One region of the Bradyrhizobium sp. AUGA SZCCT0160 genome, then DNA from elsewhere that is predicted to be linked to it. Evidence: predicted binding sites of a transcription regulator. Region 1 holds the regulator's gene; each other region holds the start of a gene.

Region 1 (10,674 bases):
GCGGTCAAAGCTTGAACAACGATCGCAGAAAATTCTGCACATCCGCTGTCGCTTGCTCGCGCGCCGCGGGATTGTAACCAAACGACCCCTCCGACACCACGCATGGCGATCCCGTTCCTGCCGGGCCGCCGGTCACCACGTCGATGATCTTGTCGTCTTGCTCGAGAAACGTACACTTGCTGTAGTTCAGGAAGCCGGTCGCCGTTTGACGGTTGGCGAGATCGGCGTTGTCAAACCAGTGCTTGGCGCCGACGTATTCGAACAGGGCGACGTCACGGCCGGCATTGCGGAGCCGTGCGACGTACTCCCTGCAGCGGCCGATGATCGTCGCGTCGTCGGCTGCGCCATGAAAGATCCGTATCGGGACATCGGCCACGCGATCTTCATCGATGAGCTTGATATGACAGCCTGTGGGGTAAAACGCGAGATGGGCTGCAAAGGGTGACAGCCCGGGACCGTAGCGTTGCTGGAACCGCAGGGAGGCTGCCCAGAGCGCGTTGCGGCCACCGAAGGAAAATCCCAACACCGCAATTCGTGAAGGGTCGATGCGCGGATGCACTGCCAGAAGATCCCGTGCGCGATAGACATCGGTGAGCACGCTGGCCGTGCTTATTGTGTGAGGACCTGAGCAGACTCGCGGAATACTCCTCCCGACAAAACTATTGACGACGAACGTAGCGACGCCGAGTTGAATGAGACTTTCCGCCCAGTACGTCTCCGCTCCCGTGATGCCCGAACAACCATGCGTTATGACGACGGCAGGAACCCGGTCCGTAGTCTCCGGAAGCCTCAGAATACCAAAGATCATTGCCGGCGACCCCTCCTGCGGGGCGGCCATAAAAGGAGGCGTAAACAGGCTGCCGGGGAAGGTAACGCTTTGGAAATTTACTATTTCAATGCGGCCTTGGGAAACAGCGGCGTGCGGGGCCCGGAGTGCGAACGCTGCCGTGCCAACCAGCACGGACGACGCGCGGCTCAAGGTAGGGATCATAGGGCGCCGATATCGTTGCGCGCATGAAGTGAAGAGCCGGGTGGCTAAAATCTTGCGCAAGAGTCCGATGATCGCCCGTCGCATCAAGCACCTCGCCGAAGTCAGGGTTGAACGGCGCTGAATGTCAGAAGGCAGTGTTGACTCACCCGCGACCAAGTTGATGGCCGAGAGGCCATGGCGCAGCAGCGGGCATTGATCACGAAAACAGAAAAGTGCCTATCAGCAAACCGGCTGCAAATGACCAGAGTCCCAGAGTACAAATCGAGACCACGCGGACAAGAATACGGAAGTCGTCGTCCGGCGCGATTTCGTGCGATCGGTCCGTCATTTCAGCCACCGCCTGCGTTGGCCGCTAGGTTAAGGGCTAGGATCGCTGTTTCCGTCGAAAAATAGGCAAAAAATGGGCAATCAAGCTTGCAGATTCAGGTGAAAACCAGATCAACCGTTGCTCAAAGTCACCAGCCGCACCGCGATCTGCGGCGACAAGGCGAATCATTTTGACTGTGCAGCGGGGCGAGTTGCTTACTTGAGCAACCCTGAGAGATCGCCAATGTTCGAGGCCATTGCAGCACTTCTCATAATTCTCAGCGTCGGCATCCTTGTCGCTCACGCGCTGGACGCCTACAGGTCGTGGAAATAGTGCAGCTTGGGGCCGTGCGGGTCACGGTTGCAGGAGCGCGCGCCTTACTGATCTATTTGAGATTCCGCTTGGACATGGCGGCAGGAGATGCTCCGGACATTAACCGGCCGGACCACTAAGCCTTCGCGGTCGTCGGGTTGCCGTCAGGCGACGACGAGGCTTGCGGTGCGCCTCACTTCGCCAGCCCCAGCGACTTCAGCGCCTTGCCGTTGCTCTCGTCGTCGGCCTTCATGAACTCGCCATACCTTGCCGCATCCAGATAGATCATGTCGAAGCCGCGCCGGGTCATGAAATCCTTGAACTCGTCGCTGTCCCAGGCCTTCTTGATCGCGGCCTCATACGTCTTGGCGATCTCTGGCGGCAGGCCCTTGGGCGCCGCAAAGCCGCGCCACACGCCCTTGTGAACCTTGTGACCGGTCGCCTCCTCGGTGGTCGGCACGTCAGGGAAGTTCGGCGCGCGCTTGGGCGAGAAGAAGGCGAGGCTGCGGATACGCCCCGCCTTGATCAGTGCCTCGGCTTCCGGCATCGAGCACGCGACGAAGTCGACGCCGCCGGCGGCCAGATCCGTCAGCGCGGTCGCAGCGCCCGTGGACGGCACCCAGCGGATCGAGGTCGGCGAAACGCCGTCGGCCTGCATCAGGCCGGCGAGCGCGACATGCCAGCTTCCGCCTTGCCCGGTGCCCGAAGCCGCCACCTTGTTCGGGTTCGCCTTGATATGCGCGAACAGCTCCTTGACGTTCTTGTAGGGCGAGTCCGCCTTGACGTGGATCGCGGCGAAGTCCTGGTTGACCAGCCCGAGCGGCGTGAACTTCTCGAACGTAAGATCGGTAAGCCCCGCCCAGTGCATCAGGGTGATCTCCAGCGTGATGAGGCCGAACGTGTAACCGTCGGGCGCTGCCGTCGCGATCGCCTGGTGGCCGACCACGCCCGATCCGCCGGTGCGGTTCACGACGTTCACCGGCTGCTTGAGATCGCGCTCCATGATGTTGGCGATCTGGCGCGCGACCGCGTCGGTGCCGCCGCCGGCGGCCCACGGCACGATCAGCGTGATGGGTCGCTCCGGGAAAGCCGCTTGCGCGTTGCCGGCGCCGAGCAGGCTTGCGGCTGCAAGCCAAGCAAGGGCAACATTTCTGGCCAGACTCTTGGCATCGCGGATTATTTGGCGAAGCATTCGCAAACCCTCCCCATTTTGTTTTTGATGCGCCGGGCATTGCACCGCGGCGCGCACTTTTTGCGCTACCCGCCATTCGGGCGGCGGAGCGCCGGCATGTCAAGGGGAAGTGCCGGCACGGGGCGCGGCGAGGCACCGGCGACGCCCTTGCAAAAGGCCCGATCACCTCGTTCTGCGACATCACGGCAGGATGAGCGGCGGCGCCTTTCCCCGATATTCCACTTCCGTTCTGCTAGCCGACACCTCACACCTTCCGGTAGCTTTGTGTCCGCGAGCGTATCGTGTGGGTAGCTTGATGTCGGAGCAGGGCAACACGCCGGGCCAAAGGCGAGGCTACGCCGGCACGTGGCCGCCGCGTGGGGCGGCGCCGGTCGGCGGTCTCGCGCCCCGGCGTCTTGCGCTGTGGGCGCCGCTGATCGAGACCTTGCGGCAATGGGCGCGCGCGGAGGCGGGGGCGGGGCGTTTGCTGCCCTGGGTGCCCGTCGCGTTCGGCACCGGCATCGCCTTGTATTTTGCCGCCGACCACGAGCCGGTGCTGACGGTCGTGGCGGTTACCGCCATCACGCTGTGCGCGGCGGCGTTCCTGCTGCGGCGGCACAAGGTGTTTCCGATCGCAGTCATGATCGCGGCCGTCGCCGCCGGCTTTGCGATCGCTACCTGGAAGACGGCGCGGATCGCGCATGGCGTGCTGGCGCGGCCGATGTTTTCGGTGTCGCTGACGGGATATGTCGAGACCCGCGACATCCGCGAACGCACCGACCGTTTTGTGCTGCGCGTCGTGACCATGGAGAGCGCGCGCGACGCGACAAAAATCGAACGCGTGCGGCTGTCGGTCAAGAAGGGCACCGCGCCTGACGTCGGCAGCTTTGTCGAATTGAAGGCGCGGCTGTTGCCGCCGATGTCGCCGCTCCGGCCCGGCAGCTACGATTTCGGCCGCGACATGTTCTTCTCCGGCATCGGCGCCTCCGGCTTTGTGATGGGTGCGATCAAGGCCGCGGAAGCGCCTGATGGCGGCGGGTGGAAGCTGCGCTATTCGGCGTTCATGCAAGGCATGCGGGATGCGATCGACGCGCGGATCCGGACCGTGCTGGAAGGCGACAAGCGCGCGATCGCGACCGCGCTTTTGACCGGCCGGCGCGACGCGATCTCCGAGCCCGTCAATGAGGCGATGTTCATCTCCGGACTTGGCCATGTGCTGTCGATATCGGGCTATCACATGGCTGTCGTCGCGGGCGTCGTGTTCTTTGCGGTACGGGCGCTGCTGGCGCTGTTCCCGACGCTCACGGTTGGCTTTGCGATCAAGAAATGGTCGGCGGTGGCGGCACTCGCAGCATCCGCGTTTTATCTGCTGCTGTCGGGGGCTGAAGTCGCGACCCAGCGTTCATTCTTCATGACGGCTGTGGTGCTGATCGCCGTCATGGTCGACCGCCGCGCCATCACGTTTCGAACGCTCGCGGTGGCGGCGCTCATTGTCCTGACCATTGCACCCGAGGCGCTGGTGCATCCGAGCTTCCAGATGTCGTTTGCGGCGACGCTGGGGCTGGTGGCGCTGGTGCAGCTCGGCATGCCGCGCCTGTTCGCGCAGCCGGATCATTCCGCGACCGCGCAGGTGGCGCTGTGGGGCGGCCGCGAGATCACGATGCTGCTGCTGGCCTCGCTGGTGGCGGGCCTCGCCACCACGCCTTATGCGGCGTTTCATTTCCACCGGGTGACGCCCTACGGCGTGCTCGCCAATCTGGCCGCGATGCCGGTGGTCTCGGCGCTGGTCATGCCGGCGGGATTGTTCGGGCTGGTCTTCATGCCGTTCGGCTTCGACGGCATCTGCTGGTGGGTGATGGGCGTCGGCATCGACTGGATGATCGTTGTCACGCAATGGGTCGCGGCCTTGCCGGGCGCGGTCGGCCGTGTGCCGGCGTTCGGCATCGGCCCGCTGATTGCGGCGAGTATCGGCATCATCCTGCTCGGCCTGTTACGAACGCCGCTGCGCTATACCGGCGCGGCCGTGGTGCTGGTGGCGGCGGTGTGGGCGGCGAGGGTGCCGCAGCCGGACATCCTGATCTCCGCCGACGGGCGCAATGTCGGTGTCCGCGGCCAGGACGGCAAACTGCATTTGATGCGGGCGGCCAAGGTGACTTCGACCGGAGCCTCGCGAGATGGCTTCCTCGTTAGGGAATGGCTGGCGGCGGATGCCGACGCGCGAAAGCCTGCCGATGCTTCGCTCACTGAGGGCGTCTCATGCGACGAGAGCGGCTGCGTGACGCAAGGCGCCGGTGGCGGGTTCGTGGCATTGGCGCTGCGGCCGGAAGCGCTGGCGGACGATTGCGAACGCGCGGCGCTGGTGGTGACCGCAAGGCAGGCGCCTGCGGCGTGCGGCGCTTCTGTGATCGATGCGGAGCGTCTGCGGCGGCAGGGCGCCATGGTGCTACGGCGAAGCGTCGGCGGATTTACCATCGATGCCGTCAAGCCTAGGGGCGTCGATCGCCCATGGTCGCAGGCGATCGCGGGCGAAGGTGACGCGGAGACAACCATCCTCGCGCCACGCCGTGCGGCGCCACGTGCGGTCGATGCGACCCCGTCGGAAGCGGACCTGCAGGCCGAGGAATAAGGATTCACGTTCCCCGGCGGGGCGCGACCGGCGGCGCGGAATTCAACCGGTGGAAAGCGGTGTCGTCGTCGTAGTGTCCGCCTTCGTTGCCGCGCGCTCGGGAATCGGATGCACCACCGGCAATTGCAGCACGGTGACGCGCTGACCCTCGCAAAGCTGCGTCACCAGCACATGGCTCCCGTCCGGAAACTCGATCGCGTCGTGATGACGTTCCTTGATGTGCGGATCAATGGTGTTGAACTTGCCGACGCGAAAACCGATCGTCCGCGTCCAGATCCAGCGATTGTCGTATTTGACGTCTTGCGCGAAGGCCAGTTCGGTCCCGGGCAGCATGCAGACCGCGACTGCAGGGTCGCGTTCGCTGGCAAAGCCGCGGGTCGAGGTGCCGCGGAAGGTGGTCGATATCAATGTCTCGCCGACCTCAGCAGGACGCGTTGCCATCGCGTGCAAACTATAGTCACACATCGGATCGCTCCCTCGTAAGAGATAGAGACCCGTGCCTCCCTCGAGGCGCTGGCCTCTATCAGAGTGGACTTGAGCAAAGTCTATTCCTGTTCTGGACATTTGTGCGACGGAAAGGCCGGCGCAACCGATCACAAACGCGCTACGGCGGCTGCGGATTTTCAGGCATCGGCGGCAGCGGAAGTTCGAAGGCGCCGAGATGGAATTGCTCCCGTCCGTCGTCGGCAATCCCGGGTAGCGCGACCAGCGTGAACGCGGCCTCCGGAAATTGCTGCCAGATCGCGAGATCTTCCGCCGTCACTGTCAGCCAGCCGAACCGGAGCATGTAGCGGCCCGGCTCGGTCACTAGGCCCGCCCGCTGCCAGGTGATCTTGGTGATCATATTGCTGACCACGTCGCGTCCCCCCGTTCGCACGCTTTCGAGCGCGCCTCAAACCAAACAGCGCGCTCACGCCGCCAGTTTTTGCTGCGTTCTGGGCAATTGTGGGACGTATGCAAGCGCACCGCGACGGTTAAGGCTGTCCCAACTTGCAGGCAACGAAAAGCCCCGGTCGATGGCCGGGGCTTTTTTGCGGTGCCGAACGCGGCTTGCATCTGGCGCGGGCCGCGCTCAGTACTTCCGGTACAGCCCGATCAGCTTGCCCTGAATCCGGACCCGGTTCGGAGGCAGGATGCGGACTTCATAGGAGGTGTTGGCGGGCTCCAGCGCGATCGAGGCGCCGCGGCGGCGGAAGCGTTTCAGGGTGGCTTCCTCCTCGTCGATCAGCGCCACCACGATATCGCCGGTGTCGGCGGTCTCGTTGCGCTGGATCAGCGCCATGTCGCCGTCGAGAATGCCGGCGTCCACCATGGAATCGCCGCGGACTTCGAGCGCGTAATGTTCGCCGGAGCCGAGCATGTCCGGCGGTACGCTGATGGTGTGGCTGCGGGTCTGCAGCGCCTCGATCGGCGTGCCGGCGGCGATCCGGCCCATGACGGGAACGGCGACCGGACGGTTGCCATCGTCCTCGGCGGGCGCGCTGGCGGCGCGGACCTTGCCGAGCGTGCCTTCGATGACGCTCGGGGTGAAGCCGCGGCGGCCGTTGCCGTTACCGGCGCCCGCAAGCTCGGGCAGCTTGATGACTTCGATGGCGCGGGCACGGTTGGGCAGGCGGCGGATGAAGCCGCGCTCTTCCAGGGCGGTGATGAGGCGGTGGATGCCGGATTTGGAGCGGAGGTCGAGCGCATCCTTCATTTCGTCGAAGGAGGGCGGCACGCCGGCTTCCTTGAGCCGTTCGTTGATGAAACGCAGAAGTTCATACTGTTTGCGCGTAAGCATCTCGAGCAATCCCCCGGTTGGCGCGTCGTAATTCGTGGTCGTTCAGCTTGCAGAGGCCGCGGTCTCAAATTCGGAAGTCCAAAACTCCCATTTGTAGACACTAGCTCTCGAAACAAATCATGAACGGACACTATATGTTCGATACATGTTCCGCAACCACTTAATTTCAGGTGAACGCGCGCCGAGTTCACTCGAACAGGCCGCCCGGACGCGTCATTCCGGCAGGCGCAGGAACTCGCATGGCGTGCCTTCAGGCACCGCCGGCGCAAACGGCGGACGTATCAAAAGCGCCCGTGCCGCAGCGAGATTCCCAAGCAGCGACGAATCCTGGTGGCTCACCGGCACCGCGATCAACGCGCCGTCTTCGCGCTGCTCAAGCCGTGCGCGAAGATAGTCTTCGCGCTGGTCGTTGGCGGGAAGATCGCGGCCGAGCAGGGCGGTCTCACGCGCGTGATGGATGGTTTTTCGGCCCGACAGCGCGCGAATCAGCGGCACCAGAAACAGGAAACCGCAGACATAGGACGAGACCGGATTGCCGGGCAGGCCGATCACCCGCATCGCCCCGAGGCGCCCGTGCATCATCGGCTTGCCCGGCCGCATCGCGATGCGCCAGAACGCCATCGCGACGCCCTCGGCCTCCAGCGAGCGCTTGACGAGGTCGTGGTCGCCGACCGAGGCGCCGCCCATCGTGATCAGGATGTCGGCGCCCGATGCGCGGGCGCGGCGGATGCCGTCGGTGGTCGCCTCGACCGTGTCGGCGGCGATGCCGAAATCGATGGTCTCGGCGCCCTCGGCCCGCGCCAGCGCGCGCAGCGCGTAGCCGTTGGAGTAGACGATCTGGCCGGGGCCCGGGATCGAGCCCGGCATCACCAGCTCGTCGCCGGTGGCGAGCACCGCCACCTTGGGGCGGCTGATCACGGCAAGTTCCGGATAGTTCATGCCGGCAGCGAGCGACAGATCGCGTTCGGTGAGGCGGCTTCCTTTGGTGAGCAGCACATCGCCCTCGCGGAAATCGGCGCCGGCGGCGCGGATATGCCGTCCCGGTCTTGCAACTTCCGTGATCGTGATGTGGTCGCCGCTGGCGGCCGTGTCTTCCTGGATGATGACGGCGTCGGCGCCATCAGGGATCACCCCGCCGGTAAAAATCCTGACCGCTTCGCCCGGGCCCACCTTGCGTTCGAACGGGCGGCCCGCCGCGACTTCGCCGATCACCTTCAGCCGCGCGGAGAGGTCGGCGGCATCGGCCGATCGCACCGCATAGCCGTCCATCGCCGACATCGCCCGCGGCGGCTGCGTGCGCTTTGCGGCAAGGTCGCGCGCGAGGACGCGATGCCAGGCGGTGTCGAGTGCGGCCATTTCTTCCGCCAGGGGATCGGCGCCCGCAAGGATCGCGGTCAGTGCATCAACGACCGGCATCAGGGCCACGGCAACACCCTCTCAAATTCCCAGCGCGGCAAGCGCCTTTGCGACATCATCCGGCCCTGTCACATGCACCGCGGCCAGGCCGCGGGCCCGCGCGCCGTCGATATTTGCTGCGGAATCGTCGAAGAACACGATGCGGGAGGCGGGAACACCGATCGCCTTGACGACATGATCATAGGCCGCCGCATCGGGCTTTCGAAGCCCGATCGTCGATGACAGGTAGATTTCGCGGAAATGGCCGAGCAGGCCGGCATAGGCCTGGCTGAAATGCACGACATGCGCGTTATTGGTGTTGGAGAAGGCATAAAGCGGCAGCCGTTGTCCGGCGCGCGCCAGCGATGCTGATATATCGGGCATTTCGCCGGCGAAGATCGCGTTCCAGCCTTCCAGGAACTCGGCGTCCGTTATTCCGATGCCCAACGAGACTCGCAGGCCTGCGAAGAATTCGGCATCGCTGATCTCGCCCCGCTCGTGACGATGCCAGGCGTCATTGGGTGAGAATCGCTCGACCAGCTGTGCGGGCTCGCAGCCGGCATGGCCGGCCCAAGTGGCGACCACCTTGCCGAAGTCGATATCGAGGACGACGCGTCCGAGATCGAACAGCAGCGCGTCGGCGGAGTTGGGGAGAAGCGGGGCGTTCATGCCAGACGTTTACAAAACTGGACAGCTCTGGGCAACGACTTGGCTGCAGCCAACGAAATGCGCGTTTTCGCGAGCAATTCCCGCCCAATCCAGCATTTAGGCCGGCGCGGGAGCTGTGCTATTCGTTTGGCAGGAAAGTCCGGGGAGTGATCGCATGAAAATGATTGGCATCGTGGCTGTGATGGTCTTGCTGGCCGGGCCGGCGTTGGCCCAGCAGGCACCCGTTCAAAGATACGGGGAGGAGGATAAGGAAAAGACGCGATCGGATATCGCGGCGGAGAAGGAGGCCGAGCGGGCTTACAAGCGGTCGCTGGGCAATATTCCGGAGCAAAAGAGCACCGATCCCTGGGGAACCGTGCGCAGCGACAATGCCGCCCCGAAAGCCGCCGCCAAGGCGCCCGCGAAACCAAAGGCGGCCAAAACGGATAGCAAGGCCGAGACCACCGCAAAACAATAACAGGCATCCGCCGGCAGCTTGCCGGGGCTGTGAGACCGGTAGCCCGCATGAGCGCCAGCGACATGCGGGTATCGGAGGAAATGCTGGAGTCCCGGATGTCGCGGAGCCTGTCATCGGGCGCGCGTTTGCGCGACCCGTTGGCTCATCCGGACTACGCAACCCCCGGCTACACAACTAATCGAAGGCGACACCGATCCGGTATTCCTTGCGCCAAACAATGTGGCACGGCAGCTTCAGGCCATCTTCCGGCACAATCAATGTGAAGCTTTGAGGCACCCGGACGATATCGAATATCTCAAGCGCTGCTCCCGTAGCGGAGATATCGCGGATCATGCATCTGATCTTGTCGCCGCCGTGATCAATCTTCGCGGGCTTGGCGACACGGAAGCGAGGCGCAATTCGAGTTTCGACCATAACCGGACTCTCCGGTTGAGCAAAAAAAATCATCGTCGGACTAAACGTCTGATGGTCGCGTCTTGGTTCTAGAATTTGATCTTTGAATTTTGATATTCCTGACTCGTCAGGATTTCTCGGGCCGCATCGCGCAGGTCTCTAATCATTTTGGCCGTTTCGTCCGCTGCTTTTCCAGTGGCCGCCCTGCCGTGCCCTTCGAGGCTATCCGCCGAGTCCTTCAGTAGATCAGAAATTTTCTTTAACTTGAGCATCGATTGGTCCAGCAACGAGATCAAATTTCTCGACAATGGAAACAATGCCAAGCCGGATGCGACCCGACAAACCGGGTCACCGCGCCATTGTGCGCCCGAAGCATTACCCCAATGCGACCCAACCTAACGTAGAAATACTGAGAGTTTCTTAACTGGAAGCAGCGCGGGTTCCGTTCTGTGGACAGTTTGAACCGTGGCTGGTTCCTGCCGCGATATGCTTCACATCCGCTTCTCGAAGAACACACTCGCCGCGGTGGATTGCGGCGCTTTCAGCGCGTAATCGCCAAACGCGGAACATTCC
Region 2 (10,674 bases), on a different contig from region 1:
CGCGCTCGAGGTTCTTCACCGCGTCCTCGAAATTGCCGATGCGGTAGAACGCCCAGCCCAGCGAGTCCACGATATAGCCGTCGTCGGGACGCTGATCGACGGCGCGCCTGATCATCTTCATGCCTTCGTCGAGATTGATGCCCTGATCGATCCAGGAATAGCCGAGATAGTTCAGCACATGCGGCTGTTCGGGCTGCAACTCGAGCGCCTTGCGCATGTCGGCCTCGGCCTTGCTCCACTGCTTGGAGCGCTCCTGGCAAATGCCGCGATAGTAATAGGTGACCCAGGTGTTCTTGTCGGTCACGCCGGGCATCACGTCGATCGCCCTGGAATAGGTCGTCGCGCAATCGGCGAACTTCTTGCGGCCGCGCTCGATATTGCCGAGCGCCATGATGGCTTCGATGTCCTTGGGGTCTTCGGCGGTGACGTCCTTGAGGATCTTGATCGCCTGCTCGCTGCGATCGGCGGCGTCGAGATTGGTGGCGAGCTGAATCTGCGCGTTGCGCTTCAGCGGCGAACTCGCCGGCATGCGCTCATAGATCTTGATCGCCATCGGCGGCTTCTTCACCGACTCATAGAGATCGGCCAGCGAGAGCAGCGCCAGCGGATGGTTGGGCTGCAGATATAGCGAGAGCTGCAGATAGACCAGCGCCAGATCCTCGCCGCCGCGGCGGGTCAGCGTGGCCCCGATGCCGTACAGCGCCTCGGCTGCACCTGCCTGCGCCGATTCGATCAGCGGCGGCATCTTCTTGCCGGCCCGCGTCTCGCGCAGCGCCTCCTGTACCAGGGGATGCCGTGGCAGCTTCTTGTCGAACGCCTCGTAGATGCCGATTGCCGCCGCCGAGTCCTTGTTGCGCGACAGCCAGCGCCCATAGGCGTCGGACACGCGCAGCATGGAATCGTCGAGCTTGTAGGCGCGCTCGAAGCGGGCGCCGGCGTCCTTTTCCTTGTTGGCGAGTTCCAGGATCATGCCGGTGTGCAGATCCTTGAAGATCGGATACCACTCCGGTCCCGTCAGCTTGTCGATATTGGCGACCGCCGCTTTGGAATCACCCGCGCCGAAGCTGGCCCAGCCCGACAACAGCGTCGCGACCAGATCGGTGATCGGTCCGCGGATCGACTGATTGATGTTGATCTGGGCGGTCGCGTATTTCTTCTGCTTCAGGTCGCGGACGCCGACGACCAGCCGGGCCACGCGATTGGATTTGTCCTGCGTCAGGATGCGGTCGGCGAGCTTGACGGCCTCGTCGATGTCGCCATCCGCGAGCGAGGAGATGAAGGCGCGGTCGAGCAGTTCGTTGTTCTTGGGATCGGTGCGCAGCGCCGAACGATAGAACGCCGCGGCCGAGCTGGCGTCGCGTTCGACGCTGGCATGACGCGCGGCCAGATAGCTGCCGGACGTGGTCAGCGATTTCAGATCGCTCTTGCTCGGAAACTGCGCCGAATTGTCGCCGGTATGCTCGGGCGTCTGCGCCAGCAGCGAGCCGGGCGCGGCAAGCGCGGCGACGGTGACAGCGGCGATGGTCCAGCGATTGAAACGAGTGGAAAGCATCACGGTTCGCCTAGCTCCAGGATTTATGGCGGAATCTTTTCGATCGCTCTCGAATGCGGACATACGCGGCGGCATCAAGGCCCAGCAACAATGCCGCTTTTGGCGTTCAACCGCAAGGATACGAGGTGGCGAATCGATCGCAGCAGGGTCCCCGTCCGCCGTCGTTCCACCCCTTTTGGCCAGCAGCCCCGGAAGACGCTTGTACTGTGGCGGTATCGTGGCCGGCGCCGGGGTTACCCGGACACCTGCGCGCCCTCCGCCAATATCTCACGTAATCGTGGTCACATCGCCTGGTAATTGGGCCCGCCGCCGCCTTCCGGCGGAACCCAGGTGATATTGCCGTTCGGGTCTTTGACGTCGCAGGTTTTGCAGTGGACGCAGTTCTGGGCGTTGATCTGGAAGCGCGGACCGGAGGCCTCCTCGACCCATTCGTAGACGCCTGCCGGGCAATAGCGGTTGGACGGACCGGCAAAGACGTCGTGCTCGGAGGTCTTCTGCAGGGTCATGTCGGCGACCTTGAGGTGGACCGGCTGGTCCTCCTCATGGTTGGTGTTGGACAGGAATACCGACGACAGCTTGTCGAAGGTCAGCTTGCCGTCCGGCTTCACCGGCGCGATCGGCGTGTGAGCCTTGGCTGGATCCAGCGTCTTGCGGTCCGGTTTGGCGTGCGACAGGGTTCCGAACAGCGAGAAGCCGAACAGCGTGTTGGTCCACATATCGAGGCCGCCGAGCGGTACGCCGATCAGGGTGCCGAACTTCGACCACAGCGGTTTGACGTTGCGGATCGGGTAGAGGTCCTTGCCGACCTGCGAACCGCGCCACGCATTCTCGTATTCGGCCAATTCATCATTGGCGCGGCCGGCGGCGAGCGCGGCCACGAGGTGTTCGGCGGCGAGCATGCCGCTGCCCATCGCGTTGTGCACGCCCTTGATGCGCGGCACGTTGACAAAGCCCGCGGCGCAACCGATCAGCGCGCCGCCCGGAAAGCTCAGCCGCGGCACCGACTGGTATCCGCCCTCGGTGATCGCGCGCGCACCATAAGCCAGCCGCTTGCCGCCTTCGAACACGGTGCGGATCGAAGGATGAGTCTTGAAACGCTGGAACTCGTCGAACGGCGACAGATAGGGGTCGTCGTAATTGAGATGCACAACGAATCCGACCGCGACCTTGTTGTCGTCGTAGTGATAGAGGAATGACCCGCCGCCGGTCGAATTGTTGAGCGGCCAGCCGAACGAATGCTGGATCAGGCCCTTCTGATGCTTGGCCGGATCGATCTCCCAGACTTCCTTCAGCCCGATGCCGAATTTCGGCGGCTCGCTGCTCGCGTCGAGCGAGAACTTCGCGATCAATTGCTTGGAGAGGCTGCCGCGCGCGCCTTCGGCGAACAGCGTGTATTTGCCGAGCAGTTCCATGCCGCGGGTGAACGAATCCTTGTGGCTGCCGTCTCTGGCGATGCCCATGTCGCCGGTCGCAATCCCGCGCACCGCGCCCTTGTCGTCGTAGAGCACTTCGGTCGCGGCAAAGCCCGGATAGATCTCGACGCCGAGCGCTTCGGCCTTCGGCGCCAGCCAACGGCACACATCGCCGAGCGAGCCGATATAGCAATGATGATTGTCCATCAGCTTCGGCATCGCGAAACCCGGCAGCCGGATCGATCCGCCGCCCGTCATCCAGTAGAAGCGGTCGTCCTTGACCTGCGTCTTCAGCGGGCAATCGGCGTCCTCGCGCCAGTCCGGAATTAGTTTGTCGAGCGAGACCGGATCGATCACGGCACCCGACAGAATATGTGCACCGACTTCGGAGCCCTTCTCCACCACGACGATATTGAGATCGGCATTGAGTTGCTTGAGACGGATCGCAGCCGCCAGGCCGGACGGCCCGGCGCCGACGATCACGACGTCAAATTCCATGGACTCACGCGGCGGTAATTCTTCGGTGCTCATGTTCTGGTCTCAGCCCAATTGAGAACGGCTCTAAGGTTCGTTTGTTTCCGATTTTTGCGCCGAGAACAACCATCGAAATGAAATCTCAGGCATTTCGCTGCCACCGAATACATCCTAGATTGGAACGATGTCCATCGCGCCCGAACCCTCCCCTACCGTTCAGCAATTGCTGGCCTTTTATCTGGAGGCCGGGGTCGATTGCGCGTTGGCCGATGAGCCGATCGACCGGCTTGCCGAGCCCGACAGCGCTACCATCGCCGCGCCACGCGAAGCCGCGCCACAAAGACTGGTGCGGGAAATGCCCGCGGCGCCGCCGGCAGTTTCGCGCAGCGAAATAGCGCCGGCGCCGGAAGCCGCCATCGCCTCGGCGCGGGAAATGGCCCGAACCGCGCCGTCATTGGAGGCGCTGCGCGCGCTGCTGGAGAATTTCGACGGCTGCGCGCTCAAGCACACCGCAACACGGCTGGTGTTCTGCGACGGCAATCCGCAGGCGCGAATCATGTTCGTCGGCGAAGCCCCCGGACGCGACGAGGACATCGAGGGGCTGCCGTTCGTCGGCCGTTCCGGCAAATTGCTCGACCGCATGATCGCGGCGATCGGGCTCGACCGCAGCAAAGCTTATATCGCCAACGTGATCCCATGGCGGCCGCCCGGCAACCGCACGCCGACGCCGCAGGAAACGCAAATCTGCCTGCCGTTCATTCAGCGGCAGATCGAGCTGGTCAATCCGGACGTGCTGGTGACGCTCGGCAACCCCTCGACGCAGACGTTGCTGTCGACCCGCGAGGGCATCATGAAGACCCGCGGCAAATGGTTCGATTACGACACCGGCACCCGCTCCATCCGCGCCATCGCGACGTTCCACCCGGCCTATCTGCTGCGCTCGCCATCGTACAAGCGGATGTCGTGGCAGGATCTGCGCGCGATCGCGAAGGAATTGGAGAAGGCAGGAACTCCCTCATCCTGAGGAGCCCGCACTTGCGGGCGTCTCGAGGGATGAGGCCCGGGTGTTGCCTCATGGTTCGAGACGCGCGAAGACGCGCTCCTCACCATGAGGATCGGGTTCAAGGCGCCTTCGGCCGCACGATCGCCCAGCCGACGCGCAGCAGCGGCTGCCTGCCATTCACCATCCATTCGAACGCGCGCGGCACTTCCGGCACGAGGCCCGGAAACCGCCGCGCGATCTCGGGAGGCGGCGCGCCTGACGTGTCCGATGCGCGCCAGAGCACGACGCCGCCGGTTTCATTGAACTTCGCGAGCGAAAGCCACGGTGTGCGTTCCGGCGTGGCGTCGAGCAACAGATGCGGCCGGCCCTTATCCATTGCGACGAAGCTCGCGAGCTGCGGATCGCCGGCCACCGCGCGCAGCCGCTGGTTGGTGCGCCGCTCAAAACTGTCGCCGAAGAAATGCGCGATCGTCCGCGCCGGCAGCGAGGTCGACACTTCGGCGCCGCTGGTCCAGGGCAGAAACAGCGTGGCCGCGATGGCCACGAAAGCCGGTGCCGCGACCGCCGCGGCCCAGACCGTGCGGAGCAGCCGCTGGCGCCGCAGATACACCAGATCGCCGGTCGCGACGATCACGGCCAGCCCCGACATCAACAGGGCAACGCCGGCGCCGCCGGTGACGCGCTCGAGGTTGAACACGCCGGCAATCAGGCTGCCAAACAGCGCCGGGGCGATCGCGAACGTGTAGACGAATTGGCGCGCCAGCGGATCGATCTGCCGCCGATAGATGATCGGCGCTTCCTCGGCCTTGCGGACAAACGCGCCGGAGTTGAGGATCACCATCAGCACGATGCCGGTCGTTGCCAGCAACAGGCCGCCGAGCAGCCCGCCCCAGTGCATCGCCCGGCCCGAGAGATCATCGATGGCAGGCAAGGGCGGCATCGCCAGCACGTCGGCGCGAACGACCCAGATCAGATAGGGCAGCACCAGTACGACGATCACCAGAAGTGCATAGAGCGGATCGAGCGACATCAAGGTGCGCCGCCCGCGCGCGGTGGCGACGGCAAATCCTGCGATCAGCAGCAACAGCCCGAGCGCGGCCGATGTCGTCAGCAGCAACAAGCCTGCCTCGATCGACCATGCGAACCAGGCGCTGCGCCGGTTCTGGCCGATCAGTCGCCAGGAATGCAGCAACAGCAGCGCCCACAGCGGGCGCGCCAGCACCAGCGGGCCGAATTCGACGCCGGGCGAGCTGAAGGCCACCACCGTCATGCTCAAGAGCACCGCGAGCACCGCCTGCTGACCACCGACGATGGCGCGCGCGAGCTGATAGAAGCCCCAGAAGGTGACGACCGCGCAGATCTGCGCCAGCAGATAGACCCCGAACACATGATTGCCGGCCGCGCGGAAGGCGATGTCGGCAAGCCAGAACGCCAGCGGCGGGCCGAACCAGGTCCCGACCTGATATTCCCTGCCGAACGCCAGAACGGTGGCGATATCGCCGGGTGGGCTGCGATAGAGCAGCATCGGCAGGATCAGCCACATTGCCGCCTGCAGCAGCACCACGAGCCAGACCACCAGCCGCGGCCGGGCGCGGATCAGTTCGACAACCAGGGAGGTGAAACGCATGAAACGTCCGAAATGCCCCAGCCGATCCCATGGGTCCGGCCTATTCGAGACCATTTGATAGAGCGCGCCAGCCGCCGAGGCAACTAGCGCGTTTTCAAGCGAGGTGGATACCGGCTCGCGTCAGGAAACGCGGCAAGGTGCGTTAGAGAGCCGCCGAGACATCCGCATCGATTTGCGTTTCGACCGTGAACAGATCGGGCTCGACCGTGCCGGGCTGATGTTTTTCGCGCGCGGCGATGACGGGCGCGAAGAAGCGGCGGTGGTGGACGCTGGGACCTAACCGGTCGAGCGCCTCGCGATGTTCCGGCACGGCGTAGCCCTTGTGGGTCTCGAAGCCGTAGCCCGGGCAATCCAGCGCCAGCGCGCACATCAGGCGGTCGCGCGTCACCTTGGCGATGATCGAAGCGGCCGCGATCGACATCACGATGCCATCACCGCCGATCACGGCGTCGCAGTCGCATGGCGCCTCGATCCGGTCGCGGCCGTCGACGAACACATATTTGGGGATTTCCGGCAAGCCCCGCACCGCGCGCGTCAGCGCCCACAGCGAGGCGCGCAGGATATTGTCGCGGTCTATACGCGCCGGCGAGGCAAAGGCGACCGCAAACGACGAGGTCGCGCAAATCTCTTCGAACAGTTCCTCACGGCGCTCCGCAGTCAGCCGCTTCGAATCGTCGATGCCTTTGGGAATTCGTTTGGGATCGAGAATCACGGCAGCGGCCACCACCGGGCCTGCCAGCGGACCACGCCCGGCCTCGTCGCAACCGGCGATCGGCCAGACGCCGCGCTTGATCAGCGCGCGCTCGCGGCGAAAGCTCGGCGGCGCCACCGCGATCACGCCGTTCGGCAGTTTTGCCTGTTTGGCGACCGATTTGGTCGCTGGTTTCTTGGACGACTTATCCCGAATCATGCCGGGATGGTGGGCAAGCACGCGCCAGCGCGCAACCTGGAACTAACCCCAATTCCCGCTATTCAGTCACGACAGGCTTCCCCTAATCCGCCAAATGCAACCGCCGGTCTTCGCCGACCTCGATGCCGGGGGCGACCACGACTTCCCAGGGATGATTGTCGGGGTCGGCGAAATATCCGGAGTAGCCGCCGTACGCCGTCTCATGCGCCGCCTTCAGCAGCGAGGCGCCCTTGGCGGTGGCAAACTCCAGCACGGTATCGACTTCCTCGCGTGAGGCGCAATTCCAAGCCAGCGTCACCCCGCGGAAGGTGCTGGGCCGCGGATGGTCCGGCAGCGTCGCGTCCTGTGCCAGTTGATCCCACGGAAACAGCGCGATCACCGGGCCGCCGGTGTCGAAGAAGGCAACCGCCTCGCCGGTCGAGCGAACTCTTCGCGCAAAACCCAGCGCTTCATAAAAGGCGATGCTGGCGCGCATGTTGGTTACGCCGAGCGTGATGACGGTCAGTCGTGGGATTGGTGGATTCTTTTTCATGCAGTTCTCCTTTCGTCATAGCGAGGAGCGCAAGCGACGAAGCAATCCCTTCTTCTTTGTCCGGACATGGATTGCTTCGCTTCACTCGCAATGACGAACACTCAGAACAAACTCAACTGCTGCCCGCTCCGCTTCGGCTTAACGAAATGATCGGTGGTCAGTTTCAGGCGCCGCTTGTTCAGTCCAAGTTTCTCGCAGGCGATTTCGAAGCGGCGTCCGATCATCCAGGCCATCGGCCCGGTTCCCTTCATCCGGGTTCCCCATTGCGAGTCGTAGTCGCGGCCGCCGCGCATGTCGCGGATCAGCGTGAAGACGTGGCGATAACGGTCGGGATAATTGGCCATCAGCCATTCGCGGAACAGATCGCGCACTTCCGGCGGCAGCCTTAGCAGCACATAACTTGCCTCTTTCGCGCCGGCATGCGCCGCGGCATCGAGGATGCGCTCGATCTCGGAATCATTCAGCGCGGGGATCACAGGCGCGACCATCACGGTTGCCGGAATGCCGGCTTCCGCCAGTTGCTTTATCGCCTCCAGCCGCTTCGGCGGAGTCGATGCCCGCGGCTCCATGGTGCGCGCGAGTTTCGGGTCGAGCGTCGTCACTGACAGTGCGACCTTGACCAGATTGCGTTTTGCCATCCGCTGGAGGATGTCGATGTCGCGCGTTACCAGCGCCGATTTGGTGACGATGCCGACCGGATGGCCGGCACGCTCCAGCACTTCGAGAATGCCGCGCATGATCTTGTATTTGCGCTCGATCGGTTGATAGGGATCCGTATTGGTGCCGATCGCGATCATCCGCGGTTCGTAGCCCGCCGCCGCCAGTTCCTTTTCCAGCAACTCCGGCGCATCGGGTTTGGCAAGCAGCTGGGTTTCAAAATCAAGCCCGGGTGACAGCCCGAGATAGGCGTGGGTCGGCCGCGCGAAGCAGTAGACGCAGCCATGCTCGCAGCCGCGATAGGGGTTGATCGAACGGTCGAAGCCGATATCGGGCGAGTCGTTGCGGGTGATGACCTTGCGCGAAGTGTCGAGCCCGACCGTGGTCTTGAACGGCGGCAGGTCTTCGAGGCTCTGCCAGCCGTCATCGAAGGCGACGCGCGCCTCGGCCTCGAAGCGGCCGCTGTCGTTGGACTGGGCGCCGCGGCCGCGCCGCCGCTCGCGTTCGATCGCGACATCAAGCTCAGGAAAAGGAGTAGCACCCGCCGGTTCGGAGGGCGCCGTGACCGGCGGGTGCTTGAGGGCATGAGAGGATGCTCGGCTCATGCCTGGAACGTAACACGTCTTTAGAACAAAGCAAGAACATCGATTGACAAATGCACACGAGAGCTGCCTCAAAAATCCGCAAGGCAAAGGCTGTTTTGAATGTGACAAGGTGATAACAAACGGCGTTTTTCACCGTCTGAGCCCCAACGAAGCCTCATTATGTTGAGCGTGATCATCCCTACTGAAGGCGTCGAACAGCCCGCCGTCGCCACCCTGGCGGCGCTGGTGCCGGGCGCCGCTGCCGGCTTGATCCGCGAAGTGGTGCTGGTCGACCGTTCCGCAAGCAGCGTGATCGAGCGGGTGGCCGACGTCGCCGGCTGCCGCTTCATGGCCTTCGAGGGGACGCGCGCTGCGGCGCTCGCCGCCGGTGCCCGCCAGGCGCGCTCACCCTGGCTGATGTTCCTGCATGCCGGCGCCGTGCTCGACTCGGGCTGGATCGAAGAGACCGCGCAATTCATCCAGAGCGTATCGAGCAGCGGCCGGCCTCGCGCCGGAATCTTCCGCTATGCCCGCTCGCCTTATGCCGATGCCGGCTTCCGCGATGGCCTCAAATTCATCGCCCGCATGATCACGGGGCCCTCGGCAGAACAGGGCCTGCTCATCGCGCACGACCATTACGACCGGCTCGGCGGCTACCGGCCAGATGTCCGCCGTTCCGAAGCCCGGCTGCTGCGCCAGCTCGGCCGGCGCTCCCGCACCTTGCTGCGCAGCCGGATCATGGTTGTCGCCTAGGCGCCTCTCCCAAGGTCAGACACAAAATCGCGAAAGCAACCCCATGCAAAGTAAACGGGGTCCGGTTCGCATCAGAATTTACTTGCTATAGTCAAATAATTATATGACAATGGCAACTATTGAGGTGCGCCATGTCCGAGAATAATTCCGATGAAGCAGTCGCGGCGGTCCGCGCCTTCAACCGCTTCTACACCCGCAAGCTCGGCGTGCTCGACCAGCAACTGATGAAGAGCCCGTTCTCGCTCAGCGAGGCACGGGTGCTGTACGAACTTGCCTATCGCGAAGACCTTTCGGCCAAGCAGATCGGCGCCGAACTCGGGCTCGACGCCGGCTATCTCAGCCGGATCGTGCAGAACTTCGACGAGAATGGCTTGATCACCCGCAAGCCGCTGCCGGCGGACCGGCGGCAATTCCAGCTCGCCCTGACGGCCAAGGGACGCCAGACCTTCGCCAAACTCGAACGCAGCATGCAGGACGACATCGGCGCAATGCTGGCCGCGTTGCCGCGCGGCGGCAGCGCGAGGCTCGTCGGCGCGATGGCCGCGATCGAGCGGCTGCTCGGCGTATCAGGGGCGGCGGCGGCGCCGGCGATCCTGCGCACCCACCGCCCCGGCGACATGGGCTGGGTGGTGCAGAGCCACGGCGCGTTCTACGCCAGCGAATATGGCTTTGACTCCTCGTTCGAAGCGCTGGTGGCGGAGATCGCGGCGAAATTCCTGACCTCGTTCGACGCCTCGCGCGAGCGTTGCTGGATTGCCGAGCTTGATGGCGTCCAGGTCGGCTCGGTGTTTGTGGTCAAGCACAGCGACGACATCGCCAAGCTGCGCCTGCTGCTGGTCGATCCGGCCGGACGCGGCCAGCGATTGGGCCAGCGGCTGGTCGCCGAATGCGTCGCCTTCGCGCGGGCGACCGGCTATCGCAGGATGACGCTGTGGACCCAGAGCATCCTGGTCGCCGCGCGCAAGATCTATCAGGACGCCGGCTTTGAGCTGGTCGCGACCGAGCCACATCGAAGTTTTGGCCAGAGCCTTGTTGGCGAGACCTGGGAACGCGAGCTGTGAAGCCGGGGCGTCGCGACACGCCGCGGCGCGTCACGTCGGACCTGCTCGCTTTTTATAAGGGAAGGGCGCACGAGCTACGTGCGGAAGCTTACCGTGACATGTGGCGTGG
Region 3 (10,674 bases), on a different contig from region 1:
ATCGTCCTGGAACGAGAATACGCCCTCGTTCGGCCGGTCCTGGTCGGGCAGGAATTTGCCGAGCGCGTCGGTGAACTCCATCGCCGGGGTTTCCACCGGCTCAAACCCATAGCGCTCATAGACTTCGCGGATTTTCTCGACCATCTGCCGCGTCGCCGAGATCGCAGCGGGACCGCGATCCTCCAGCCCGCGCGGCAGGCGCGCCTTCAGCTTCTGGGGTTTTTTGGATTTGTCTACCATGGGCGGCGTTGCAACTTGTGTAGGGTGGGCAAAGCCGCTTCTGGCGCCGCGCTCACCGGGAAAAACAGGGTGGGCTCTTTGCTCGGCCCATCCCTCGCACTTAGCCCACCGGGCCGGTTTTGACCAGAACGTCCTGCCCGGCGTTTAAGGGGTTTCCATCCTGGCGCGCAGCGCATCGGCGTCGGCCTTCGACATCTTTTTCAGCATCGGCCGGATCGTCTCGCCGCCGACGATCTTGCCGTTCCGCAAGAACATCCAGTCCGAGATGTCGGCCTCCCTGAACTCGGCCAGGTCGCCGGCCCGCTTGCCGCGCAAATGGACGGGCGTGTTGGCGAAACTGCCCGAATAGCGGCCGTTTCCAATCTTCTTCACCTCGGCCATCCAGATATGTTCGCCGCTGTTGTTCGGATAGGGAAAACGCGCCTTGAGAGAGTGACCGGTCTCCGACGGTTTTGGCGCGTCGTAGGAAGCCCAGAATTTCGGCAGCGTAGAACGCGCCTGCGCGATCGCTGCAATGATCTCCGGGTCACCGTTGCGAAAGTCGATCACGGGGGAGCGGTCCTCGGCCCTGACACTCGTTGTAGGGGAGCCGAGAAGCGCAAGCGCCGCCGCGAAGGCAGCCGCCACGACGCATTTCGAGCATGTTGAGAGGGCTGAGCTCATTTTCATCATTCGACGAACCGCTATCCGCAAGTCCGGAGTTGGTCGCGCAAGGGGCGAAACAGTTCACGGCGGAAGGGCACACCCAAGAGCGAGAACGCGGCCGTTCTTCCCTTCTCCCCTTGTGGGAGAAGGTGGCGCGAAGCGCCGGATGAGGGGTTCTATCCGCATCTCCGAATCTTGCCGTGAGGAGAGAACCCCTCACCCGTCAGCCTTCGGCTGCCACCCTCTCCCACAAGGGAAGAGGGGAAGAGCGTCCTACGCCGCTGCCGCCTTGCCCTTCGGCTGCACTTCGACCGCAAAATCCGCCATCAGCTGTTCCGAAATCTGGCCGGGCGTGAACTTCCAGTCGGCGATCTCAGCCACGGGAGTGATTTCGGCGGCGGTGCCGGTGATGAAGCATTCCGTAAAGCTGGAGAGTTCGTCCGGCATGATGCGGCGCTCGATCACTTCGATGCCGCGGCGCCGCGCGAGATCGATCGCGGTGGCGCGGGTGATGCCGGCGAGGAAACAGTCTGCGATCGGGGTGTGGATCTTGCCGTCTCCGACGAAGAAGATGTTGGCGCCGGTGCATTCGGCGACCCGCCCCTGCCAGTCCAGCATCATGGCGTCGGCATAGCCGGCGCGCTCCGCCTTATGTTTTGAGATGGTGCAGATCATGTAGAGACCGGAGGCCTTCGCCATCGCCGGGATCGTCATCGGATCGGGCCGCCGGTATTCGGCAAGGCACATGCGGATGCCCTTCATCCTGGTGGCCGGATCGAAATAGCTCGGCCAGTCCCAGGCCGCGATCGCCAGATGAATGGTGTTCGATGACGCCGACACGCCCATCATCTCCGAACCGCGCCAGGCGATCGGGCGAAGATAAGCGTCCGGCAGCTTGTTGCTGTCGATCACGAGCTGCTTGGCGGCATCGATCTCGGCCACCGAATACGGAATCTCGAAATCGAGGATGTTGGCCGAGTTCTTCAGCCGCTCGGAATGTTCCGTGCTCTTGAACACCCTGCCGCCATAGGCACGCTCGCCCTCGAACACGCAGCTGGCGTAATGCAGCCCGTGGGTCAGCACATGCACATTGGCGTCGGCCCACGGCACAAGCTTGCCATCGTACCAGATCAAGCCATCGATCTTGTCGAAGGAAACTCCCATGGGCTTTCTCCTTTTATGGACGCAGTTCGTCAATCGCGCAGGCACACGGCTCCGCGGGGCGCGCACGCCCCGCGCTCACATTCAATGAAACGCTGCTTGTTGTTTCAGAGGCGGCGGAATTCCGCCGCCGGTTAGAGAACCTTTCGGATCCACTCGTGCGGATCTTCCGCGCGGCCGTACTGGATGTCGACCAGCTTCTTGCGCATCCCCATCGCGACCGGGCCGGCCGCGCCGCCGCTGATGAGGAAATCGCCGCTTGCCGAACATACCTTGCCGATCGGCGAGATCACCGCGGCCGTGCCACAGGCGAACGCTTCTTTCAGCTTTCCGCTGGCGGCGTCGCTGCGCCATTGGTCGATCGTGTAGAGCTCCTCGCGCACGCGGGTGCCGGAGTCCTTCGCCAGCGCAATGATCGAATCGCGGGTGATACCCGGCAGGATGGTGCCGAGCGGCGGCGTCAGCAGCGAGCCGTCGTCAAACACGAAGAACACGTTCATGCCGCCCAGTTCTTCGATGTAGCGGCGTTCGACCGCATCGAGGAACACCACCTGGTCGCAGCCGTGCTCGATCGCCTCGGCCTGCGCGCGCAGGCTGGCGGCGTAATTGCCGCCGCATTTGACCGCGCCGGTGCCGCCGATCGCGGCGCGCGTGTAGTTCTCCGACACCCAGATCGACACCGGCGCGGGGCCGCCCTTGAAATAGGAGCCGACCGGCGAGGCGATGACGGAAAAGATGTACTCGGATGAAGGCTTGACGCCGAGGAAGGTCTCGCTCGCGATCATGAAGGGCCGCAAATAGAGGCTGCCCTCGCCGCCGGGTATCCAGGCGCTGTCGATGCGGACGAGCTGCTCGACCGCTTCGATGAAGACGTCCTCAGGGATCGGCGCCATCGCCATGCGCTCGGCCGAATTCCTGAAGCGCCTCGCATTGGCGTCGGGGCGGAACAGGTTCACGCCGTTGTCGCGCTTGTAGGCCTTGAGGCCCTCGAAAATCTCCTGCGCGTAGTGCAGGACGGCGGCCGCCGGATCGAGCGGAAAATTGGCGCGGGATTCGACCCGCGCGTCATGCCAGCCCTTGGCCTGGTTGTAGCGGACGATCGCCATGTGGTCGGTGAAGACCCGGCCGAAGCCGGGGTCCACGAGCTTTGCCGCGCGGTCCTGCTCGGACGTCGGAGTAGGCGTTGGCCGGATTTCGAATTTCAAACTCATTGTCTTGCTTCCCGCCCTTGCTTCCTGCTGTCGAAACCGGTGCGTTTCCTGGCGCAGGCCTGTTTCGTCAAGCCTGCTTGCTTGATTGGTCCGAACTTCACCACCACCGGCCTTGCCGCTGGTTTCCATCGCTGGCAAGTCCCTTGAGGACACGCTTTTGCGGAATGCCGAAGTCCAGTATGTTTGTGCAAATGCCGCTCGACAATCGCACGGTAGTCCAATTCGCGGCCGTTGCCGCCATCGCTGGCTTACTCCGGCCGCCCCTTACGTTGCCAAGGCCGAAACGACTTAAAGTTTCGTCGTGGCTGGCAGTTTTGTAACATTGAACCCAAGATATGTCAACATGACTGACATAAATTTCTCAAGGCCTGCCGGTGACCCTGATTCGAGGGGGCCTGACGGCGTGTCGCCAACCCCGCGCGCGGGCGAATTGCGCTGGGATATCATCGAGCTCCTGTTCTTCGCCTATCGCGACTTCGTCGGCGATGCCGACCATGAGCTCGAGGCGTTCGGGTTCGGTCGCGCCCATCACCGGGTGATGCATTTCGTCCACCGCTACCCCGGCCTCAAGGTCGCCGACCTCCTGGACGTATTGCGCATCACCAAGCAGTCGCTGGGCCGTGTGCTCAAGCAATTGCTGGACGAAGGCTATATCGTGCAGAAGACCGGCAATAACGACCGCAGGCAGCGCCTTCTTTACGCTACGGCGAAGGGCGAGGCCCTGGTGGGCAAGCTCGCCGGGCTGCAGACCGATCGCATCAACCGCGCCATGCAGGATATCGATCCTGCCGGCCAGGAAACGGTGCGGCAGTTCCTGCGCGCGATGATCGATCGCGACGACCCGGACAAGGTGCTGGAGACGATCTTCGGCAGCGGAAAGAAGCCAAGGGAGTGACTGTGGCCCAAGGAACCCCAAACGGAACCCCAAACGGAATTCCAAACGCAACTGCCAACCCAACCATCGCCGCAGCCTCCGTGCGGACGCCGCGGCAAATGGCCGACGACGCCCCGCATCTGCTGCTGGTCGATGACGACCGCCGTATCCGCGACTTGCTGTCGCGCTTCCTGTCCGGCGAGGGCTATCGCGTCACGACCGCGGCGAGCGCCACCGACGCCCGCGCCAAGCTGCTCGGCCTGCATTTCGATCTCCTGATCCTCGACGTCATGATGCCCGGCGAAACCGGTTTCGATCTCGCCCGCTTCATCCGCACCTCCTCCTCGGTGCCGATCATCATGCTGACGGCGCGCCATGAGGCGGAAGCCCGCATCGAAGGGCTGCAGATCGGCGCCGACGATTATGTGGCCAAGCCGTTCGAGCCGCGCGAACTGGTCCTGCGGATCGGCAACATCCTCAAGCGCACCGCGACGCCACCGGTGGAGACGCTGGAGCAGATCGCGTTCGGGCCCTACGTCTATCATCTCGAACGCGGCGAGCTGCGCGAAGGCGAGGAGATCATCCACCTGACGGACCGCGAACGCGAGATGCTGCGCATCCTGAGCCTGAGCCCCGGCGAAACCGTGCCGCGCGCGGCGCTGACCGGCGGCGGCACCGTCAACGAGCGCGCCGTCGACGTGCAGATCAACCGGCTGCGCCGCAAGATCGAAAAAGATCCGGCCAATCCGTTGTTCCTGCAGGCGGTGCGCGGCATCGGCTATCGCCTGGTGGCGTCGCCGTGAGCCAAACGAACCAAGCGCGATGAGCACGCTCGACACCGGCCTCACGCTGATCCGCACCGCCGCCGGCCGGGTCTCCAAGGTCAATGGCTGGATGGGCAACGCCTTCAAGGGCTGGATGCCGACCGGCCTCTATGCCCGCGCGCTCTTGATCATGATCGTGCCGATGGTGGTGCTGCAGACCGTGGTCGCGTTCGTGTTCATGGAGCGGCACTGGAACACGGTGACGCGGCGCCTGTCGGCCGCGGTGGTGCAGGATATCGCCAGCCTGATCGACATCTACAAGTTCTTTCCGCAGGACAAGGACCGCGCGCAATTGCGCCTCGTCGGGCAGCGGCTGCAGCTGGTGGTCGATTTTCTCCCGGTCGGCGACATGCCGCCGCCGGGGCCGAAGCCGTTCTTCTCGCTGCTCGACCAGACCCTGTCGGCACAGATCGGCCGCCAGATCCGCCGCCCGTTCTGGATCGACACCGTCGGCAAATCCAACCTCGTCGAGATCCGCATCCAGCTCGATGACGCTGTCATGCGCATCTTTGCGCAAAGAAGTGCGGCCTACGCCTCCAATTCGGAGATCTTCATCTTCTGGATGCTGGGCACGTCCTCGATCCTGTTGATCGTCGCGGTGCTGTTCCTGCGCAACCAGATCAGGCCGATCCTGCGGCTGGCCGACGCCGCCGAAAGTTTCGGCAAGGGCCGCGAGGCGCCGAACTTCCGTCCCCGCGGCGCGCGGGAAGTGCGGCGCGCGGCGCAGGCGTTCCTGGAGATGAAGGCGCGCATCGAGCGCTCGATCGAGCAGCGCACCGCGATGCTCGCCGGCGTCAGCCACGATCTGCGCACCATCCTGACCCGCTTCAAGCTCGAGCTCGCGCTGATCGGCGACATTCCCGAGGTCGACGGCATGCGCAAGGACGTCGACGAAATGTCCGCGATGCTCGAGGCCTATCTCGCCTTTGCCCGCGGCGACAGCGGCGAGGTCGCGCAGCCGACCGACATGTCGATGGCGCTGGAGGAATTGCGCAGCGATGCCGAGCGCCACGGCCATACCGCCACGGTGGCTTTCCACGGCCTGCCGGTGGTGACCGTAAAACCGGCCTCGTTCAAGCGCTGCCTTGCCAACCTCGTCTCCAACGCCGCGCGGCACGCCAATGCGATTTCGATCACCGGCCATCGCGACCACCGCTATCTGACGGTCACGATCGACGACGACGGACCGGGCATTCCGGCCAACATGCGCGAGGAAGTGTTCAAGCCGTTCCTGCGGCTCGACGACGCCCGCAACCAGGACGAAGGCGGCACCGGCCTTGGGCTGGCGATCGCCCGCGACATCGCCCGTTCGCATGGCGGCGACATCACGCTCGGCGACAGTCCGATGGGGGGATTAAGGGCGGCGGTCAGGGTGCCGGTGTAGGGCACTTCTCCCGCACCACTTCTTGGATCGCTATCTCGTCATGGCCGGGCATAGCCGTCTGAAGGACGGCGTCGCTTCCGCTCGCCTGTGCCCGGCCATCCACGTCTTGGCGGCAAAGGAAGTCGTGGATGCCCGGGACAGGCCCGGGCATGACGGCATTGGTTAGGCGGGGAGATTCAAGCGAATTACTTCGGAGCCTGCTTCGGCAACAAACCCTTCAGCTTTTCCATGTCCTTGAGGTTTATCTTCATGCCGCCCGGCATGATGATGTCGCCGGGCTTTTGATCGGCCTTGCAGGCGCCGAGCCACTTCGCCTCGATCGTGGCCGTGGAATCGCGCGGCACGCCGGCCGGAGCGCCGGTGCTGTTCGATGTCGACTTCACGGTGTAGGCGGAGTTGAAGTCGCCGGTGATCTCGGCACGCGATTTGACCGACATGCCGCCGAAGCCGCAGACGGAATCGGTGACGTAGCCGGTCGCGGTCTTCTGGATATCGTTTTTCGAGCAGGCGTCCTTGGTCATCGGCGAGAACGAGGTGCTCATATCCTTGTCGGTGGTCGCGTCGGTGCACTGCTGCATCGTCATCTCGGGCACCGGCGAGCCGGTCTGCACCACCTTCATTTCCCACAGGCCGGCCTTGCGCACCGGCAGCTCGACGGCGCTGGCATGGCTCGCAGGCCACACCGCGAGCAGGCCAAGCACCAAACAAACGGAATCAAGCTGTCGCGCCATGCTCGCGCTCCCCTTATTCGTGGTTCAGGCGCTCAGGTCCCGCTCAGTAGAGCGTGCGCAGCGGCCGGGCGTCGGTCCCATAGGGCACCCAGCGGCAGGCAAAGGAGAGGTATCCGCCCTCATAGGGCTGCACCGCCAGGAACTTCACCACCTTGCCGTAACCGGCGCAGTGATCGACCGCGAGCTGGCGCGCATCCGCCTGTCTCGCCAGCGAATAGGCGACAATGCCGCCGGTATCATTGCCCTTGAACGGCGGCACCCAGTCGGCCTGCGCCGGCGCAGCCGCCAGCAACCCGCATATCGCAACCAGGCCCGCGGCCCCAATTCTCTGCATCGCCGACTCCATTTCGCTGGGGCCACCATAGAGTGCGCCGGCGGCCATGAAAAGAATGGGTTACGGCCAAACCCCGACTTGCCTGCAAGGTGTTGCCGCGCTGCACTTGACCTCGTCCGGGCTTCACGGCACGGTCCTGACGGTTGGATGACCGGCGGAATTTCCATGCGCACCCTCTTCACATCGTTGAAAACCCTCGGCCTGGCCGCGGCACTCGCCGTCCTGGCATTCGGCCAGTCGGCGCAGGCCGCCAATCCGCTGGAATTGAATTTCTGGCTGTCCGGTCCCCGCTATGACGGACGCGTTGCGCCGTGCGAATCGGCGCTGCCGACCATCATTTCGCAGTTCCGGGAGAAGGAAAGCACCTTCTGGAATTCGCCCCTGACCATCACCGCTTATGGCCGGATCCACGAAACCACGTTCCGGCCCTGGCAATCCGACAACATTCCGCGCCGCTATTGCACCGGCGACGTGATGCTGAGCGACGGCAAGGTGCGCAACGTGCACTATTCGATCCTCGAGGATGGCGGCTTTGCCGGCTTCGGCCAGGGTGTCGAATGGTGCGTCACCGGGCTGGACCGCAACTGGGCCTATAACCCCGGCTGCAAGGCCGCACGGCCTTAAGCTTACCCAAGCTTACCCTAAGTTTCCTGCCTGAGTTTTTCGATCGCGGTGGCCGGCGCCACCCGATTCGCGCCTAGCGCCATTTTTGTTCTTGAAATGTTCCGGCTCCCTGCTAGGCTCGGGTGATCGAGTACCGTCATGCTTTTGCGAGTTAAGGGAGCGTTTGATGTTTCCATCGGTCATTGTTTCGCGGCTGCTGATTTCCCTGGCACTTGTTTTGGTCACCGCGGGCCACGCCGCCGCGCAGGACCGCCGGCAGAACGCCCCTGGCGAGTTCGATTTCTACGTGCTGGCCCTGTCATGGTCGCCCTCCTTCTGCGAGGCCGCCTCCGAACGCGGCAATAGCGGCCGTTCTGCGCAGATCCAGTGCGAGCGCCCGTTTTCCTTCGTGGTTCACGGCCTGTGGCCGCAATACGAGCGCGGCTTTCCCGAATATTGCCAGCGGCCGTCGCCCCGTCTCGACCGCAACGTCATGTCGTCGATGCTCGACCTGATGCCGGCGCCCGGGCTGATCTTCAACGAATGGGACAAGCACGGCACCTGTTCCGGCCTTGGCGCGCGGGCCTATTTCGAGAACATCCGCAAAGCCCGCGCCGCGGTAAAGATCCCCGAGGAATTCCTGCAATTGTCGGAATCGAAGACGATCGCCCCCGAGGCGCTCGAGGCAGCCTTCATCAAGGTCAATCCCGGCCTGAGCAGCTCGGCGATTTCGGTCGTCTGCAGCAGCCGGCGGCTCAGCGAAGTCAGGGTCTGCATGAGCAAGGACCTGCAATTCCGCTCCTGCGAGGAAATCGACCGCCGCACCTGCCGCCGCGACGAGGTCGTGATGCCGCCGGTGCGCGGGAGTTAGAGGTCACTCTACCGTCATTGCGAGCGCAGCGAAGCAATCCATGGTCCCGCAAGAGGAAGAATGGATTGCTTCGTCGCTTCGCTCCTCGCAATGACGGTTACTTTCCTCGCCGCGATGTCGTAACCCCTTATCATGAACTACCGACACGCCTTTCATGCCGGCGGCTTTGCCGATGTCATCAAGCACATCGTGCTGGTGCGGATGCTGACCTATCTGCAGGAAAAGCCCGCCGCCTTTCGCGTCATCGACACCCATGCCGGCGCCGGGCGCTACGATCTGTCCGGCGACGAGGCCAGCCGCAGCGGCGAATGGCTGACCGGCATCGCACGGGTGATGCAGGCACGGTTCTCGGAAAATGCGTTGCCGCTGGTGGCGCCCTATCTCGACATCGTCAGGGCCTTCAACGCGCAAGCCGAGCTGAAAGCCTATCCCGGATCGCCCTTGATCGCGCGTGCGCTGCTGCGGCCGCAGGACCGCCTCACCGCGTGCGAGATCGAGCCGAAAGCCCACAAGCAATTGATCGATGCGCTGCGCCGCGACACCCAGGCCCGGGTGGTCGATCTCGACGGCTGGACGGCGTTGCCGGCCTTCGTGCCGCCGAACGAGCGGCGCGGCCTGGTGCTGATCGACCCGTCGTTCGAGCAAAAGGACGAGTTCGACAAGCTCGCCGACGGCTTTGCGGAGGCCTATGCGAAATGGCCGACCGGCAGCTATCTGTTGTGGTATCCGGTCAAGAGCCGGCGCATCACCGACGGCCTGGCGCGACATGTCGCCGCCGTGGCTGAGACCGGCAAGCCGGCCGGGAAATGTCTGCGGCTCGAATTCAGCGTCGCACCGCAGCAGGCCGGCGGTCCGCTCACCTCCGCCGGGCTTCTGATCGTCAACCCGCCGTGGACGCTGGCGGGCGAGCTGAAGACCATTTTACCCGAACTGGAAAAGCCGCTCGGCCAGGGCGGCGCCGGCCGGTTCAGGCTTGAGACGCCCAAACCTTGAAGGCTCGTCTTGAACGCAATCCTTGAAAGCAAGCCTTGAAAGCAAGCCTTTCGAGGTAAGCCTTCAAGGCAGGGCATTGGGCCGAAAAGTGCGATTGAGCCATAGTCAATTTGCGCGGAACCGTATTATGCTCGGCCGTTATGACTGGCTTTACGTTCCGCTTCCGCGAATGGTTGCGGCGGAGTGATCAAGGCCTAAAAAAATCCAGACTGATCGGTGCGTGACCCGATCAGTTCAGGTGGCCAAGCTTCCGGCAGCGAATGTCCGGTCGGCCGATACGCGAATTGCGCGTAGCGGCACAGCAATGCGGGGGAGGAGTTTTCCCGATGGCCATGACTGGTACAGTCAAGTTCTTCAATGGAGAACGCGGCTACGGCTTCATCAAGCCAGATGACGGCGGCCGCGACGTGTTCGTTCACATCACTGCCGTTGAGCGGGCCGGATTGAAGGATTTGACTGAAGGACAGCGCATTACATTCGAGGTTGAACCGGACAAGAAGGGCAAGGGCCCCAAGGCGGTCAACCTGGTGATTTCATCGTAGGCTGACGCGCGAGCTGAAGCTTCTCGGTGAAAGCGGACTGAAGTTTTGCCTGCACCAAATCCCGCTGAGCGCGAGGCGCGGCTCAGAACGTGGACGCGTGCATGATGTGGCCGCCGAGCGCCGGTGCGTTGCGTTCGCTCTCGGGGAAGAACCGCGCCGCGATCCTGTCAGGGCCGACATCATCGACATGCCGGAAGCCGGCCGCGCTCATGCGGGCGCAAAGCGATGCGGTATCAAAATAGCTCTGAAGGCTTTCGCCAA

What was found. Region 1 encodes LexA, which represses DNA repair genes until DNA is damaged. Its sites were predicted from a motif close to TGTTCNNNNTGTGTTCNG; they were not measured.
Region 2: a site for LexA is predicted at 8,794-8,811, ahead of JQ558_RS19100 (PA0069 family radical SAM protein). Genes of this name have one in related genera too.
Region 3: a site for LexA is predicted at 8,115-8,132, ahead of JQ558_RS33345 (ribonuclease T2 family protein). Genes of this name have one in related genera too.

What each region holds. Positions count from the first base shown of each region.
Region 1 is NZ_JAFCMD010000006.1:1,035-11,708, reverse strand. It holds gene JQ558_RS11790 (dienelactone hydrolase family protein) at 5-1,075, opposite strand; gene JQ558_RS11785 (tripartite tricarboxylate transporter substrate binding protein) at 1,804-2,802, opposite strand; gene JQ558_RS11780 (ComEC/Rec2 family competence protein) at 3,098-5,407, shown strand; gene JQ558_RS11775 (hypothetical protein) at 5,450-5,872, opposite strand; gene JQ558_RS11770 (hypothetical protein) at 6,012-6,251, opposite strand; gene lexA (transcriptional repressor LexA) at 6,480-7,187, opposite strand; gene glp (gephyrin-like molybdotransferase Glp) at 7,401-8,612, opposite strand; gene JQ558_RS11755 (HAD family phosphatase) at 8,625-9,251, opposite strand; gene JQ558_RS11750 (hypothetical protein) at 9,412-9,708, shown strand; gene JQ558_RS11745 (PilZ domain-containing protein) at 9,883-10,122, opposite strand; gene JQ558_RS11740 (hypothetical protein) at 10,191-10,373, opposite strand; gene JQ558_RS11735 (GNAT family N-acetyltransferase) at 10,593-10,674, opposite strand, start outside.
Region 2 is NZ_JAFCMD010000011.1:123,625-134,298, forward strand. It holds gene JQ558_RS19070 (tetratricopeptide repeat protein) at 1-1,552, opposite strand, end outside; gene JQ558_RS19075 (electron transfer flavoprotein-ubiquinone oxidoreductase) at 1,834-3,495, opposite strand; gene JQ558_RS19080 (uracil-DNA glycosylase family protein) at 3,629-4,462, shown strand; gene JQ558_RS19085 (glycosyltransferase family 39 protein) at 4,560-6,068, opposite strand; gene JQ558_RS19090 (ribonuclease HII) at 6,211-6,978, opposite strand; gene JQ558_RS19095 (VOC family protein) at 7,061-7,510, opposite strand; gene JQ558_RS19100 (PA0069 family radical SAM protein) at 7,612-8,772, opposite strand; gene JQ558_RS19105 (glycosyltransferase) at 8,932-9,504, shown strand; gene JQ558_RS19110 (helix-turn-helix domain-containing GNAT family N-acetyltransferase) at 9,636-10,565, shown strand.
Region 3 is NZ_JAFCMD010000030.1:31,889-42,562, reverse strand. It holds gene hisS (histidine--tRNA ligase) at 1-240, opposite strand, end outside; gene JQ558_RS33390 (DUF2314 domain-containing protein) at 385-903, opposite strand; gene JQ558_RS33385 (branched-chain amino acid aminotransferase) at 1,159-2,049, opposite strand; gene JQ558_RS33380 (branched-chain amino acid aminotransferase) at 2,181-3,257, opposite strand; gene JQ558_RS33375 (MarR family winged helix-turn-helix transcriptional regulator) at 3,601-4,152, shown strand; gene JQ558_RS33370 (response regulator) at 4,251-4,934, shown strand; gene JQ558_RS33365 (ATP-binding protein) at 4,954-6,339, shown strand; gene JQ558_RS33360 (DUF3617 family protein) at 6,525-7,070, opposite strand; gene JQ558_RS33355 (hypothetical protein) at 7,114-7,404, opposite strand; gene JQ558_RS33350 (hypothetical protein) at 7,570-8,028, shown strand; gene JQ558_RS33345 (ribonuclease T2 family protein) at 8,195-8,878, shown strand; gene JQ558_RS33340 (23S rRNA (adenine(2030)-N(6))-methyltransferase RlmJ) at 9,011-9,871, shown strand; gene JQ558_RS33335 (cold-shock protein) at 10,198-10,413, shown strand; gene JQ558_RS33330 (class I SAM-dependent methyltransferase) at 10,496-10,674, opposite strand, start outside.